2 regions of the Streptomyces rectiviolaceus genome follow, and region 2 is predicted to be linked to the other one. Evidence: riboswitches for the same ligand, from Rfam matches in the RefSeq annotation. Region 2 holds a riboswitch; the other holds the start of a gene.
The links. A riboswitch is a leader RNA that binds a small molecule or an ion and turns the genes downstream of it on or off. The one in region 2 is predicted to bind S-adenosylmethionine.
Positions count from the first base shown of each region.

Region 1 (7,016 bases), on a different contig from region 2:
GTTCGCTCCTTCGTTGGAGGATGTCTCCCCGAAGCACATCTACGAGGCCATGCAGACCGGCCCGCAGAACATGCCGTCCTTCCCCGACACGATCATGCCGGAGAAGAACAAAAAGGACATCATCGCGTACCTCGACGCGGTCAACGGCGAACAGACCGAGAGCCCTGGCGGTCTCAAGCTGGGTGGTCTGGGTCCGGTCAGTGAAGGCCTGTTCGGCTGGATCTTCGGTCTCGGCTCGCTGATCGCGGTCGCCGTGTGGGTCGCCGCTCGGACCGCAAAGGCCAAGAAGTCATGAGTAGCCAAGAGAAATCAGAAGAGAACCTGCCCGACGTGCAGGAGACCGAGCACGGCTCGGTGGCTGTAGCGGACGAGAACCCGTTCGCCGACCCGGGGCTTCCGCCCCATGAGCATCGTGTCCAGGACATCGACGAGCGGGCCGCCAGGCGTTCCGAGCGTGCGGTCGCCTTCCTGTTCACGCTGTCGATGCTGGCCACGATCGGATTCATCGCCTCGTATGTGGCGTTCCCGGTCGACAAGAGCATCTACATCTTCCCGATCGGCCACATCAGCGCGCTCAACTTCTCCCTGGGCATGACCCTCGGCGTCGCGCTGTTCTGCATCGGTGCGGGAGCGGTCCACTGGGCCCGCACCCTGATGTCCGATGTGGAGGTCGCCGACGAGCGGCACCCGATCGCGGCCGAGCCCGAGGTCAAGGCCAAGGTCATGGCCGACTTCAAGGCCGGTGCCGAGGAGTCGCAGTTCGGCCGCCGCAAGCTGATCCGCAACACGATGTTCGGCGCGCTTGCCATGGTGCCGCTCTCCGGCGTCGTCCTGCTGCGCGACCTCGGTCCGCTGCCCGAGGACAAGCTGCGGCACACGCTGTGGTCCAAGGGCAAGCTGCTCGTGAACATGAACACGAACGAGCCGCTGCGTCCGTCGGACATCCAGGTCGGCTCGCTGACCTTCGCCAAGCCCGAGGGCCTGGAGGAGCACGATCACGACTTCCAGAAGGAGATCGCCAAGGCGGCCCTGATGATCGTCCGGATCCAGCCGGACAACATCAAGGACAAGCAGGAGCTCGAGTGGTCGCACGACGGTGTCGTCGCGTACTCGAAGATCTGCACCCACGTCGGCTGCCCGATCTCCCTGTACGAGCAGCAGACGCACCACGTCCTCTGCCCGTGCCACCAGTCCACCTTCGACCTCTCCGACGGTGCCCGAGTGATCTTCGGCCCGGCCGGTCACGCGCTGCCGCAGCTGCGCATCGCCGTGAACGAAGAGGGCTACCTCGAGGCGCTCGGCGACTTCGCCGAGCCCGTCGGTCCTGCATTCTGGGAGCGCGGATGAGCACTTCGGCGAACGACAACCGTAAGAAGGCACCCGCCGGTGAGCGGGTCGCCGACTGGGCCGACGGCCGGGTGGGGATCTACTCCCTGGCCAAGGCCAACATGCGCAAGATCTTCCCGGACCACTGGTCCTTCATGCTGGGTGAGGTCGCGCTCTACAGCTTCATCATCATCATCCTCACGGGTGTGTATCTGACGCTGTTCTTCCACCCGTCGATGAACGAGGTGGAGTACCACGGCAGCTACGTCCCGCTGCAGGGCCAGCTGATGTCCGAGGCGTTCAACTCGACCATGCACATCAGCTTCGATGTGCGCGGTGGTCTGCTGATCCGGCAGATCCACCACTGGGCGGCGCTGATCTTCCTCGCGGCCATGTTCGTGCACATGATGCGCGTCTTCTTCACGGGCGCTTTCCGCAAGCCCCGTGAGATCAACTGGATCTTCGGCTTCCTGCTGTTCGTCCTGGGCATGTTCACCGGCTTCACCGGTTACTCGCTCCCGGACGACCTGCTCTCCGGCACCGGTGTCCGCTTCATGCAGGGCGCGATCCTGTCCGTGCCAGTCGTGGGCACGTACCTGTCGATGTTCCTGTTCGGCGGGGAGTTCCCCGGCGGCGACTTCGTGGCCCGCTTCTACTCGGTCCACATCCTGCTGCTGCCCGGCATCATGATGGGCCTCCTGGTGGCCCACCTGATCCTGGTCTTCTACCACAAGCACACGCAGTTCGCGGGCCCCGGCAAGACCAACAACAACGTCGTGGGCATGCCGCTGCTGCCGGTCTACATGGCCAAGGCCGGAGGCTTCTTCTTCCTGGTCTTCGGCATCATCACGGCCATCTCGGCGATCGCCACGATCAACCCGATCTGGGCACTCGGTCCCTACCGGCCGGACCAGGTCTCCACCGGAGCCCAGCCCGACTGGTACATGGGCTTCTCCGAAGGCCTGATCCGTTTCATGCCCGGCTGGGAGATCAACGCCTGGGGTCACACGCTCGTCCTGGGTGTGTTCATCCCGCTGATCATCTTCCCGCTGGTCCTGGTGGCGATCGCGGTCTACCCGTTCATCGAGTCCTGGGTCACCGGCGACAAGCGCGAGCACCACATCCTGGACCGCCCGCGCAACGTCCCGACCCGTACGGCCTTCGGTGTCGCGTGGATCACCTGGTACATGGTGCTGCTCATCGGTGGTGGAAACGACCTGTGGGCCACGCACTTCCACCTGTCGATCAACGCGATCACCTGGTTCGTGCGCATCGCGTTCTTCGTCGCACCGGTACTCGCCTTCGTCATCACCAGGCGGATCTGCCTGGGTCTGCAGCGGCGCGACAAGGACAAGGTCCTGCACGGGCGCGAGTCCGGCATCATCAAGCGCCTGCCGCACGGTGAGTTCATCGAGGTCCACGAGCCGCTCAACCAGGAGCAGCTGCACACGCTCACCGCGCACGAGCAGTACGCGCCGGTCGAGATCGGCCCCTCGGTCGACGAGAACGGCGTCGAGCGCAAGGTGACCGGCTCGCAGAAGCTCAGGGCCAAGCTCTCCAAGAGCTACTACGGGGAGGACAACCAGATCCCCAAGCCCACCACCGAGGAGTACAAGGAGATCACGAGCGGCCACGGCCACCACTGATCCTTTGACGCTCTAGCTACAAGGTCGCCACGGCGAGAGCCCCGTCCCATGCATCCAGTGCATGGACGGGGCTCTTTGCCGTCCCCAGGGCTGGATAAGGTGTTCCTGTCCTACGCCTAAACGAACCCAGGAGCGGCAGATGAGCGCTGTGACCCCCGCAGGAGGCAACACCGCGGCGGCCCGTTCCTGGCCGGGTGTGCTGAACGGCCTGCTCGACGGGAACGACCAGAGCGCCGACGACACGGCCTGGGCGATGGACCGCATCATGCGGGGCGAGGCCACCGACGCGCAGATCGCCGGCTTCGTCGTGGCGCTGCGGGCCAAGGGCGAGACCGTGGAGGAGATCTCCGGTCTCGTACGCACCATGTACGAGCACGCCAATGTGATCGAGGTGCCGGGGCGGACCGTCGACATCGTCGGTACGGGCGGTGACGGTGCCAAGACCGTCAACATCTCCACGATGTCCGCGATCGTGATCGCCGGCGCGGGCGCGAAGGTCGTCAAGCACGGCAACCGCGCCGCGTCGTCGGCCAGCGGCGCCTCCGACGTGCTCGAGAAGCTCGGCGTGAATCTCGAGCTCACCCCGCAGCGGGTCGTCGAGGTCGCGGAGGAGGCGGGGATCACCTTCTGCTTCGCGGTGAAGTTCCACCCGGCGCTGCGGTACGCGGGCGGTGCGCGCAGCCAGTTGGGGATCCGGACCGTGTTCAACCTGCTTGGTCCGCTCACCAACCCGGCCCGGGTGCGCGCCCAGGCCGTCGGTGTCGCCGACGCACGGATGGCGCCCATCGTGGCCGGGGTCTTCGCCGAGCGCGGGCACTCCTCCCTCGTCTTCCGCGGCGACGACGGCCTTGACGAGCTGACGACCACGTCGACCTCCCGGGTCTGGGTAGTGCGGGACGGCGCCGTGCGTGAGGAGGCCTTCGACCCGCGGGACGTCGGCATCGACCTCGTCCCCGTGGAGGCACTGCGGGGCGCTGACGCCTCGTACAACGCCGAGGTGGCGCTGCGCCTCCTGGACGGCGAGAGCGGGCCCGTACGGGACGCGGTGCTGCTCAACTCGGCGGCGGCCCTCGTGGCCCTCTCGCCGGGTGAGGGGAGCCTCGTGGAGCAGATCCGCGGCGGCATCGCCCAGGCGGCCGAGTCGATCGACTCCGGGGCCGCGAAGAAGGCCCTGGAGCGGTGGGTGGCGGCCAGCAACCGCTGAGGCCGACCCGAATGTGACGCAAGGCGCAGTCCGGATTCTGGACTGCGCCTTGCGCGTCGAAGATCGTATGGCAAGATGCTGCACAGGTCATGAGTGACAGCGATTAGGCCCCGGCTCGCTGTCCGGCAACCCTCCGTCCGTGGCGGGGTGCCCCGGGTGAAGACCAGGCCGTACGCAGCAAGGCGTATGGCAAGCGCGGACCCCTGCGCACTCGATGAGTGTCGTACCCCTGGGGTCCTGGTCCTCAAGGGAGCAGTCTCGTGAGCAAGCGAATGCGATAGGGCTTCCCGGCCCCTATTCCGCACCCCCTTTTCTCTTCGTCACTGCAGCGCCGTACGGGCGTCCTTGCAGTGAACTCGCCTGCCTTCCCACGGGAGTTCGCCATGTCTGTCACCACCGCTGCCGCCGACAAGACCGTCTGTGCCGCCCCGCTGCCCGTCCTCGGCCGTGACGTCACCGTGCCGCTCGTCACCGGTGGCGAGGTGACCTACGCGGCGCTCGACTACGCGGCCAGCGCCCCGGCGCTGCAGCGGGTGTGGGACGACGTGGCCGCGTACGCGCCGTACTACGGCAGCGTGCACCGCGGTGCCGGGTACCTCTCGCAGCTCTCCACCGACCTCTTCGAGAACAGCCGCGTCACCGTCGCCGAGTTCCTCGGCTGCCGCGAGGACGACCAGGTCGTCTTCACCCGTTCGACCACCGACTCGCTCAATCTCCTGGCCGCGGCCCTTCCGGCCGACTGCCAGGTCTTCGTCTTCGAGACCGAGCACCACGCCTCGCTCCTGCCGTGGCGCGACGCCCGCGTGACGTACCTGAACGCGCCGCGCACCGCCGACCAGGCCGTCGCCACCCTGGAGCGCGCCCTCGCCGACCGCGACCCCTACGGGCCCGCCCTGGTCTGCGTGACCGGCGCGTCGAACGTCACCGGTGAGCTGTGGCCGGTCAAGGAGCTGGCCGCCGCCGCGCACGCGCACGGCGCCCGCATCGTCCTGGACGCCGCGCAGCTCGCGCCCCACCACCCGGTCTCCATCAGCGAGTTGGACGTCGACTGGGTCGCCTTCTCCGGCCACAAGCTGTACGCGCCCTTCGGCTCGGGTGTCCTCGCGGGCCGCTCCGACTGGCTGCGGGATGCCGAGCCCTACCTCGCGGGCGGCGGCGCCTCGCGGAAGGTCGCGCGGCGTACGGACGGCGGCGTGGACGTCGAGTGGCACGACACCGCCGCGCGCCACGAGGCCGGTTCGCCGAACGTCATCGGCGTATACTCCATCGCCTCCGCCTGCAAGGCGCTGACCGAGGCGGGCTTCGACGAGCTCGTCGCCCGTGAGCGCCATCTGATCGCGAAGGTGCGCGAGGGCCTCGCCGACGTGCCCGCCGTGAAGGTGCTCTCGCTCTTCGGGGACGACGCGCCGCGCGTCGGGGTCCTCTCCTTCGTCGTCGAGGGCTGGAACAGCTCGCACTTCGCCGCCGCGCTCTCCGCCGAGTACGGCATCGGCGTACGCGACGGTCTCTTCTGCGCCCACCCGCTGGTGCGCACCCTGCTCGGCAGCGACCCGCAGACCCAGGGCGAGTGCGGCGCCCCCGAGGCCGCGCCCGGCGAGAAGTCCCTGAACGCGATCCGCGTGAGCTTCGGCGCGGGCACCCCGGACGAGCATGTGGAGCGCTTCGTGCGTGCCGTCAAGGAACTCGTCGCGGACGGCGCGCGCTGGAACTACCGCACGGAGGAAGGGCGTTGCGTGCCGGACACCACGGCTGCCTGAGGCTGAGCCTGAGCCTGATTCTTGGTCCGTCCCTTCAGGCGTGACCCCAGGACGATCATCCGCAGGGCCCGCTCGGTCGCGTCGGTGAGGAACTCGCCGCCCCGCCCGAGCGCCTCGGTCAGCGAGACCGGAGCGGGCAGGATCGCGCTGTAGGCGTCCACGCCCTCGGCCCGTACGTGGTGCGCGCCCTGGCCGATCGTGCCCGCGAGGACCAGGACCGGGCGGCCGAACCGCTTGGCGCGCCTTGCCACTTCGGCGGGGACCTTGCCGCGCGGCGTCTGGTGGTCGAGGGCGCCCTCGGCGGTGACGACGAGGTCGGCGCGGGCCAGGCGGGCGTCCAGGTCCAGGTCGTCGAGCAGGACGTCGAAGCGGGGGAGCAGCTGGGCGCCGAGTGCCGCGAGACCTGCGCCCAGGCCACCGGACGCGCCTGTTCCGGGGCCGAGGGAGAGGTCAGCCGTGATCTGCAGGTCGCGGGTCAGGACGTGCGCCCAGTGCTCCAAGGCCGTCGCGAGCTGTTCGACCTGCGTGGGGGTCGCGCCCTTCTGGGGGCCGAAGACGCGGGCGACGCCGCGCTCGCCGGTCAGGACGTTGAAGGGGTTGCAGGCGACGCGGATCTCGGTGTCCTTCAGGCGGGGGTCGAGGCCCGAGGGATCGATGCGGCTCAAACGGGTCAACTCCCTTCCGCCGCGCGGGAGTTCCCAGCCGTCCGCGTCAAGGAGCCGGGCGCCGAGCGCCTGGAGCGCTCCCGCGCCCCCGTCCGACGTGCCGGAGTCGCCGCAGCCCACCAGGATGCGGCGGGCGCCCGCGTCGAGCGCGGCGCTGATCAGCTCGCCGACGCCGTACGTGGTCGTGGCGCCGGGGTCGCGCAGATCGCGCGGGACCAGTGAGAGCCCGGCGACCGCGGCCATCTCCACCACGGCGGTACCGGACGGAAGCAGCGCGAAGTGCGTGCCGATCCGCTGGCCGACAGGGCCGGTGGCGGGCAGCGCCACCAGGCGGCCGCCGCCCGTGGTGGCCAGGGCGCGCGCGGTGCCCTCGCCGCCGTCCACCAGGGGGATCAGATCGGTCTCGGCGTGCGGGACG
Region 1 covers NZ_BAAAUG010000029.1:60,461-67,476, reverse strand. The annotation lists gene qcrC (cytochrome bc1 complex diheme cytochrome c subunit) at 1-295, shown strand, start outside; gene qcrA (cytochrome bc1 complex Rieske iron-sulfur subunit) at 292-1,347, shown strand; gene qcrB (cytochrome bc1 complex cytochrome b subunit) at 1,344-2,972, shown strand; gene trpD (anthranilate phosphoribosyltransferase) at 3,112-4,176, shown strand; SAM riboswitch class IV at 4,262-4,378, shown strand; gene ABD378_RS09965 (aminotransferase class V-fold PLP-dependent enzyme) at 4,560-5,933, shown strand; gene ABD378_RS09960 (glycerate kinase family protein) at 5,885-7,016, opposite strand, start outside.
Region 1: it holds a riboswitch for S-adenosylmethionine, as region 2 does, so the genes downstream of both, ABD378_RS09965 (aminotransferase class V-fold PLP-dependent enzyme) here and ABD378_RS06170 (putative leader peptide) in region 2, are expected to answer to the same signal.

Region 2 (7,016 bases):
TAATCCGAACTGTGTCCGGTATATCGAACGAACAGATCAGGGATGAGGCACCCATGGCCCCCGCACCCGCCAGAAGAGCCGTCCTGCGTGCCGCCGTTCTCGCGGCGGCGGCGCCGGTGATCCCGTCTCTCGCCGCAAGCAGGGTGGGCGCCGCTCCGCGATCCGTGGTTCCTGCGAGTGCGCAGCCGTTCGCGCTGGGGAACGTCGCGCTCCGCGAGGGTGTCTTCGCCGCCAAGCGTGCCCTGATGCTCGACCACGGCCGGGGCTATGACGTGGACCGGCTGCTGCAGGTGTTCCGCGCCAACGCCGGGCTCTCCACCCGGGGCGCGGTGGCCCCCGGTGGCTGGGAGGGGCTCGACGGCGAGGCGAACGGAAACCTCCGGGGCCACTACACAGGCCACTTCCTGACCATGCTCTCCCAGGCCTACGGCAGTACGGGCGAGAAGGCGTACGCCGACAGGATCAGCTCCATGGTCGGGGCGCTGACGGAGGTCCGTACGGCGCTCCGCCGCGACCCGGAAGTCCTCAGCGTCCCCGGCAAGTTCGGTACGGCCGCGGAGAATGTGAGGGGCTCGCATCAGTACGTCGATCTGCCGTCCGGCGTCCTCGGCGGCGCCACGGACGTGACCCTCTCGGCCTGGGTGAAGCCCGCCCACGAAGCCGACTGGACCCGGATCCTCGACTGCGGCAACGACGCGAGCCGTTACCTCTACCTGGCCGCCCGCAACGCGGACGGAGTCCCACGCTTCGCCATCACGTCGAACGGGCCGGGCGACGAGCAGGGCATCAACGGCACCACGCCACTGGCCCTGCACGAGTGGAGCCACGTGGCGGTGACGATCGAGGGCGCCACCGGCACGCTCTACGTCAACGGCACCGCGGTCGCCGCCAACACCGCGATGACCCTGGACCCGTCCGCGCTCGGCCCGCTGAAGAACAACTGGCTCGGCCGCTCCAACTACGCGGCCGACCCCGTCTTCGCCGGCGCGTTCGACGAGGTCAACTTCTGGTCGCGGGCGCTGACCGCCGCCGAGATCGCCGGGCTCGAGGACGCGCGCGCCGCCGGTTCACCGGCAGGAGCGGGGGACTTGGCGTCGTACGCCTTCGACGAGACCGACGGCGGCTCCTTCGCCGACAGCTCCGGCCGCGGCCGGCCTGCCACCCTGCGCCGCACCTGGGGCGGACCGAGCCATCCGGGGTTTCTCGCGGCGTACCCCGAGACGCAGTTCATCACCCTGGAGTCGATGACCAAAGGTGACTACACGGTGGTGTGGGCGCCGTACTACACCGCCCACAAGATCCTGCGCGGTGTCCTCGACGCCTATCTGCACACGGACGACGCCCGGGCGCTGGACCTCGCGTCGGGCATGTGCGACTGGATGTACGCCCGCCTCTCCGGACTGCCACGGACCACCCTGCAACGGATGTGGGGCATCTTCTCCAGCGGGGAGTTCGGCGGCATCGTCGAGGCGATCTGCGACCTGTACGCCATCACCGGCAAGGCCGAACACCTGGCGCTGGCCCGCCTCTTCGACCTCGACAAGCTCATCGACGCGTGCGCCGCGGGCGACGACACGCTCGACGGGCTCCACGCCAACCAGCACATCCCCATCTTCACCGGACTGCTTCGGCTGTACGACGAGACGGGGGAGCGGCGCTACCTCACCGCCGCGAAGAACTTCTGGGGCATGGTCGTCCCGACCCGCATGTACGGCATCGGCGGCACCAGCACCGGCGAGTTCTGGAAGGCGCCCGGCGTCATCGCGGGAACGCTCGGCGACACGACCGCCGAGACCTGCTGCGCGTACAACCTGCTCAAGCTGAGCCGGGCGCTGTTCCTCCACGAGCAGGACCCCGTGTACATGGACTACTACGAGCGGGCCCTGTACAACCAGGTCCTCGGTTCGAAGCAGGACAAGGCCGACGCGGAGAAGCCGCTCGTCACGTACTTCATCGGCCTGCTGCCGGGCCATGTGCGCGACTACACGCCCAAGTCCGGGACGACATGCTGCGAGGGCACGGGCATGGAGAGCGCCACCAAGTACCAGGACTCCGTCTACTTCCGGAAGGCCGACGGCTCCGCCCTGTACGTCAACCTCTACAGCCCCTCCACGCTGACCTGGAGCCAGAAGGGCATCACGGTCACGCAGACCACCGACTACCCGAGGGAACAGGGCACCACGCTCACCGTCCGTGGCTCCGCCGCCTTCGATCTGCGGTTGCGCATACCGGCCTGGGCGGGGAGCGGATTCGCCGTGACCGTCAACGGCAAGAAGGTGAGAGCCGATCCGGTCCCCGGAAGCTACTTCTCCGTGTCCCGGACATGGCGCGACGGTGACACCGTCCGGGTCTCCGTTCCCTTCCGGCTGCGGGTGGAGAAGACCCTCGACAAGCCGGAAGTCCAGGCCCTGTTCTACGGACCGGTCCACCTGGTGGCCCGCGACAGCCGTACGTCGTACCTCCGGTTCGGTCTCTACCGCAACGCGGCACTCTCCGGAGACCTGCTGCCCACGCTCACCCCGGTCGCGGGCAAACCGCTCCACTACACACTCGACGGCACCGGCCTCGCGCCCTTCTTCGAAGGCACGGAGGACCCGACGCACGCCTACTTCCAGCGGGCCGAACCCAAGGTGGTCCTCGGCACGATCGACTCCGGCGTCACCAATCCGGCAGGTCCCGACGGCATGACCCTCCTCGACGAGATCTGGTCGGCCGCTCCCTTCGGGGACAAGGGCGCGCTGGTCAAGCACGTCCAGGCCACCGCGGATTCCTGGGTGGCCGCAGGACGGCTGAGCGCGCCGGACGGCAAGAAGGTGGTGAGCACGGCGAAGGAGGCGTCCTACGTGCGGTGAACGGGGCCCGGGCGAGGGTGGTTGGCGTGGAAGGCCGGGTGCTCGTGCAGGCGGCGGACGTAGGTACGTACGTGGGGGTAGCGGTGGGTGGCCTCGGCTTCGTCCGGGGTGAGGCGTTCGTCCGGGGTGAGGTGGACGAGTGTTGCCCACAAGTCGACGTCCGCCGCGGTGAGTTGGCCGCCCACGAGGTAGGGGTGGGAGGCCAGACGGCGGTCGATCTGGTCCAGCGTCGAAGGGGTGAGTGGGGTGAGTGGGGTGAGCGGGGTTGCGAGGAGTTCGTGCCAGGTGTCGATTCGTGCGGCCAGGGCCGGTGGGCGCAGGAGGGTGAGCGGGCCACGGCCGTGCGCGGAGAAGCGACAGGCGAGGTCGCGCAGGATGTCGGGGGTGTGGTTGCTGACGACGTGCCCGCTCCATCGGTCGCACAGGGCGGGAACGGTCAGCGGGCCGTCGAAGTGGTGCTCGGTGGCCTCGTAGTGGCCGTGCAGCGAGTCGAGTGCCGCCATGGCGGTGGTGTCCGGTGTCAGGAGTGTGGTCGTGACCGCGTCCCTGAGCCCGAGCAGGTCGAGAGTGATCGAGACGCGCAAGGAGCGGGGACACCCTGCCGAGAGGTACAGGTGATAGCGGTGGGGGGCTGGATAGAAGCCGCCCGCCAGGTCGGCGCCGATGCGGCTGCGGATCGGCGACGGACGGGCGCCGAGTGGACTGGGCATGGCTCTCCAGACAGGTGAGGGGGCGCCGACCGCGCGCACGGCGTCGGTGGCACAGCGGGGGAGAGGGGGGAGAGGGGGATCCGGGGCCACGGAGGGCCGCATGAGGAAGAGAGCCGAAGCGATGACGCCTCGTCTCCGTGGACGTCTCTTCTGCGGGACGACGTCAGGCGGCTGGAGCCGAGGCGCTGCACACGCGCAGCAGGTCGATGTGCAGACGCCGTGTCAGGAGGCGGGGGCGGGGCCGTCCCGCGGGCAGGGGACGCCGTGGGGTGCTTTTCCTCTCACCGACCGCCCTGGACATGTCCACCAGCCCTGCCGTCGAGGCCCGTTGCGTCCGGAGCCGCGCTTGCCCACCATCGTGACCGTCACCGGAAGTCTGGATCCGGGCACCAGGCGCCGTCAAGAAGGCGTGGAACTCCCGGCGTGGAAGCGGAACAGAAGGCGCGGCCCCGCGGTTGTCCCTGACGGAGGCGGACGACGAGGCACCTACGGCGATGTGAGCACGCCCATGATCCACAGGCATTGCGCACCGCCACGGACCTCACGTAACGTCCCGAGCAGGTTACGAGCGTCAGCGTCAAGCCCTGGCTTGCTGACCGGCAACCCTCCCACGCGGCGGGGTGCTCCAGGTGAGGACCAGGCGGTGCCCGACCAGGGTTCCGCAAGCGCGAGACCGGCGAGACTGGCGAGGCCCCAGGCCCGCCGGCCGGAAGGGCGGAGGTGACGGACGTGGCACTTGTGCCGCCCGCGTTGCCCGCCCCTCGCGTCATGGTGATCGCTCCGAGCCGCCAGGTGCATCTGTACTCCCGGCCGCACATCGACCTGCAGCGTGTCGCCGGCGCGCTCTGTCGTTCCTGACCCGTCACCCCGCCGCCGCACCCTCGGAGCCGAGGGGCCGGTGTTCTCGTACGGTCGATCAGGAAGGCACTCCTCCGTGTCGTCATCACCTTCACCTTCATCCGCGCTGCCCTCTTCCGCTCCTTCCTCCGCGCTGCACCTCGCCGTCGCGCTCGACGGGGCGGGCTGGCACCCGGCCGCGTGGCGCGAACCGGCGTCCCGCCCCCGGGAGTTGCTCACCGCCCAGTACTGGGCCGATCAGATCACCGAGGCCGAACGCGGCCTGCTCGACTTCGTGACGATCGAGGACGCCCTCGGGCTGCAGTCCTCGCACTTCACCGAACCCGACGGGCGCACCGATCAGGTCCGCGGACGGCTCGACGCCGTCCTCATCGCCGCCCGCGTCGCCCCGCTGACCAGCCACATCGGACTGGTGCCGACGGTGGTGGCCACGCACACGGAGCCCTTCCACATATCCAAGGCGATCGCCACGCTCGACTACGTGAGCACGGGCCGCGCGGGCGTACGGGTCCAGGTGTCGGCACGCCGCAACGAGGCCGCGCACTTCGGACGCCGCACCTTCCCCGCCTTCGGCATCGAGGACCTCGACGACCCCGCCGTCAGGGAGTTGACCGTCGACCTCTTCGACGAGGCGGCCGACCACGTCGAAGCCGTGCGCCGGCTCTGGGACAGCTGGGAGGACGACGCGGAGATCAGGGACGTCGCCACCGGCCGCTTCATCGACCGCGACAAGCTGCACTACATCGACTTCGAGGGCAAGCACTTCAGCGTCAAGGGGCCCTCGATCACGCCACGGCCGCCACAGGGCAGGCCCCTGGTCAGCGCGCTCGCCCACGAGGCAGCGAATGACGCGCCGTTCCGGCTTCTCGGCCGCTCCGCCGACATCGGATACGTCACCCCGCGCGACGCCGGGCACGCACGCGTCGTCGTCACGGCGGTCCGTGCCGAACAGGACGCGGCAGGGCGGACCGGCGAACCCCTGCATCTCTTCGGTGACCTGGTCGTGTTCCTCGACGACGACCCGGCCGCCGCCACGGCCCGCAGGGAGCGTCTGGACGCCCTCGCCGGTCACCCGTACACCAGCGACGCGCGAGTCTTCACGGGTACACCGGCGCAACTGGCCGAACTTCTCCTGGAGTTGGGACAGGCCGGTCTTACCGGGTTCCGGCTGCGTCCCGCCGTCATCGGCCACGACCTCCCGGCGATCACCCGCGGCCTGGTGCCCGAACTGCAGCGCCGCGGCGCCTTCCGGCACGCCTACGAAGCCGACACCCTGCGCGGCCTGCTGGGCCTCGCCCGCCCCGCAAGCCGCTACGCCGCCACCGCCTGAGCCGGACCGGAAGGGACCCCTCATGAGCAAGTCACCGGACAAGCCGCTCAAGCAGATCCACCTCGCGGCGCATTTCCCCGGCGTCAACAACACCACCGTATGGAGCGACCCGGAGGCCGGAAGCCATATCGAGTTCAGCTCCTTCGCGCACTTCGCGCGGACCGCGGAGCGCGCCAAGTTCGACTTCCTGTTCCTCGCCGAGGGGCTGCGGCTGCGTGAACAGGGCGGGAAGATCTACGACTTGGACGTCGTCGGGCGGCCCGACACCTTCGCCGTCCTGACCGCGCTCGCCGCCGTCACCGAACACCTCGGCCTGACCGGCACCATCAACTCCACCTTCAACGAGCCCTACGAAGTGGCCCGTCAGTTCGCCAGCCTCGACCACCTCTCGGGCGGACGCGCCGCGTGGAACGTCGTGACCTCCTGGGACGCCTTCACCGGCGAGAACTTCCGCCGTGGCGGATTCCTGCCGCAGGAGGAGCGCTACTCCAGGGCGAAGGAATTCCTGAGTACGGCCAATGAGCTGTTCGACTCCTGGCGCGGTGACGAGATCGTCGCGGACCAGGAGAGCGGCACCTTCCTGCGCGACGCCCAGGCGGGCGCCTTCGTCCACCAGGGTCAACACTTCGACATCCAGGGGCAGTTCAACGTCCCGCGCAGTCCGCAGGGCCGCCCGGTCATCTTCCAGGCCGGTGATTCGGAGGAAGGGCGCGAGTTCGCGGCGGCCGGCGCGGACGCGATCTTCAGCCGGTACAGCACGCTCAAGGAAGGTCAGGCGTTCTACACGGACGTCAAGGGCCGCCTCGCCCGCCACGGCCGCACCCACGACCAGCTCCTCATCCTGCCCGCCGCGACCTTCGTCCTCGGGGACACGGACGCGGAGGCGGAGGAACTCTCCCGGGAGGTGCGGCGCAAGCAGGTCAGCGGCGCCACAGCGATCAAGCACCTGGAGTTCGTCTGGAACCGCGACCTCTCCGCGTACGACCCGGAAGGCCCGCTGCCCGACATCGACCCTGACGTCGGCGAGCACACCATCGCCCGCGGCCGGGCCCAGGTGCGGATGTACCGCGACCCGCTGGCCACCGCCCGGGAGTGGCGCGAGCTCGCGGCGGCCAACAAGTGGTCGATCCGCGACCTCGTCATCGAGACCGGCAACCGCCAGTCCTTCGTGGGCTCCCCGGCCACCGTCGCCGAGACGATCAACTCCTTCGTCCAGGCCGACGCGTCCGACGGGTTCATCCTCGTTCCGCACATCACCCCGGGCGG
Region 2 covers NZ_BAAAUG010000022.1:91,746-98,761, forward strand. The annotation lists gene ABD378_RS06160 (beta-L-arabinofuranosidase domain-containing protein) at 54-2,852, shown strand; gene ABD378_RS06165 (glutathione S-transferase C-terminal domain-containing protein) at 2,840-3,562, opposite strand; SAM riboswitch class IV at 4,123-4,236, shown strand; gene ABD378_RS06170 (putative leader peptide) at 4,331-4,420, shown strand; gene ABD378_RS06175 (LLM class flavin-dependent oxidoreductase) at 4,497-5,750, shown strand; gene ABD378_RS06180 (NtaA/DmoA family FMN-dependent monooxygenase) at 5,773-7,016, shown strand, end outside.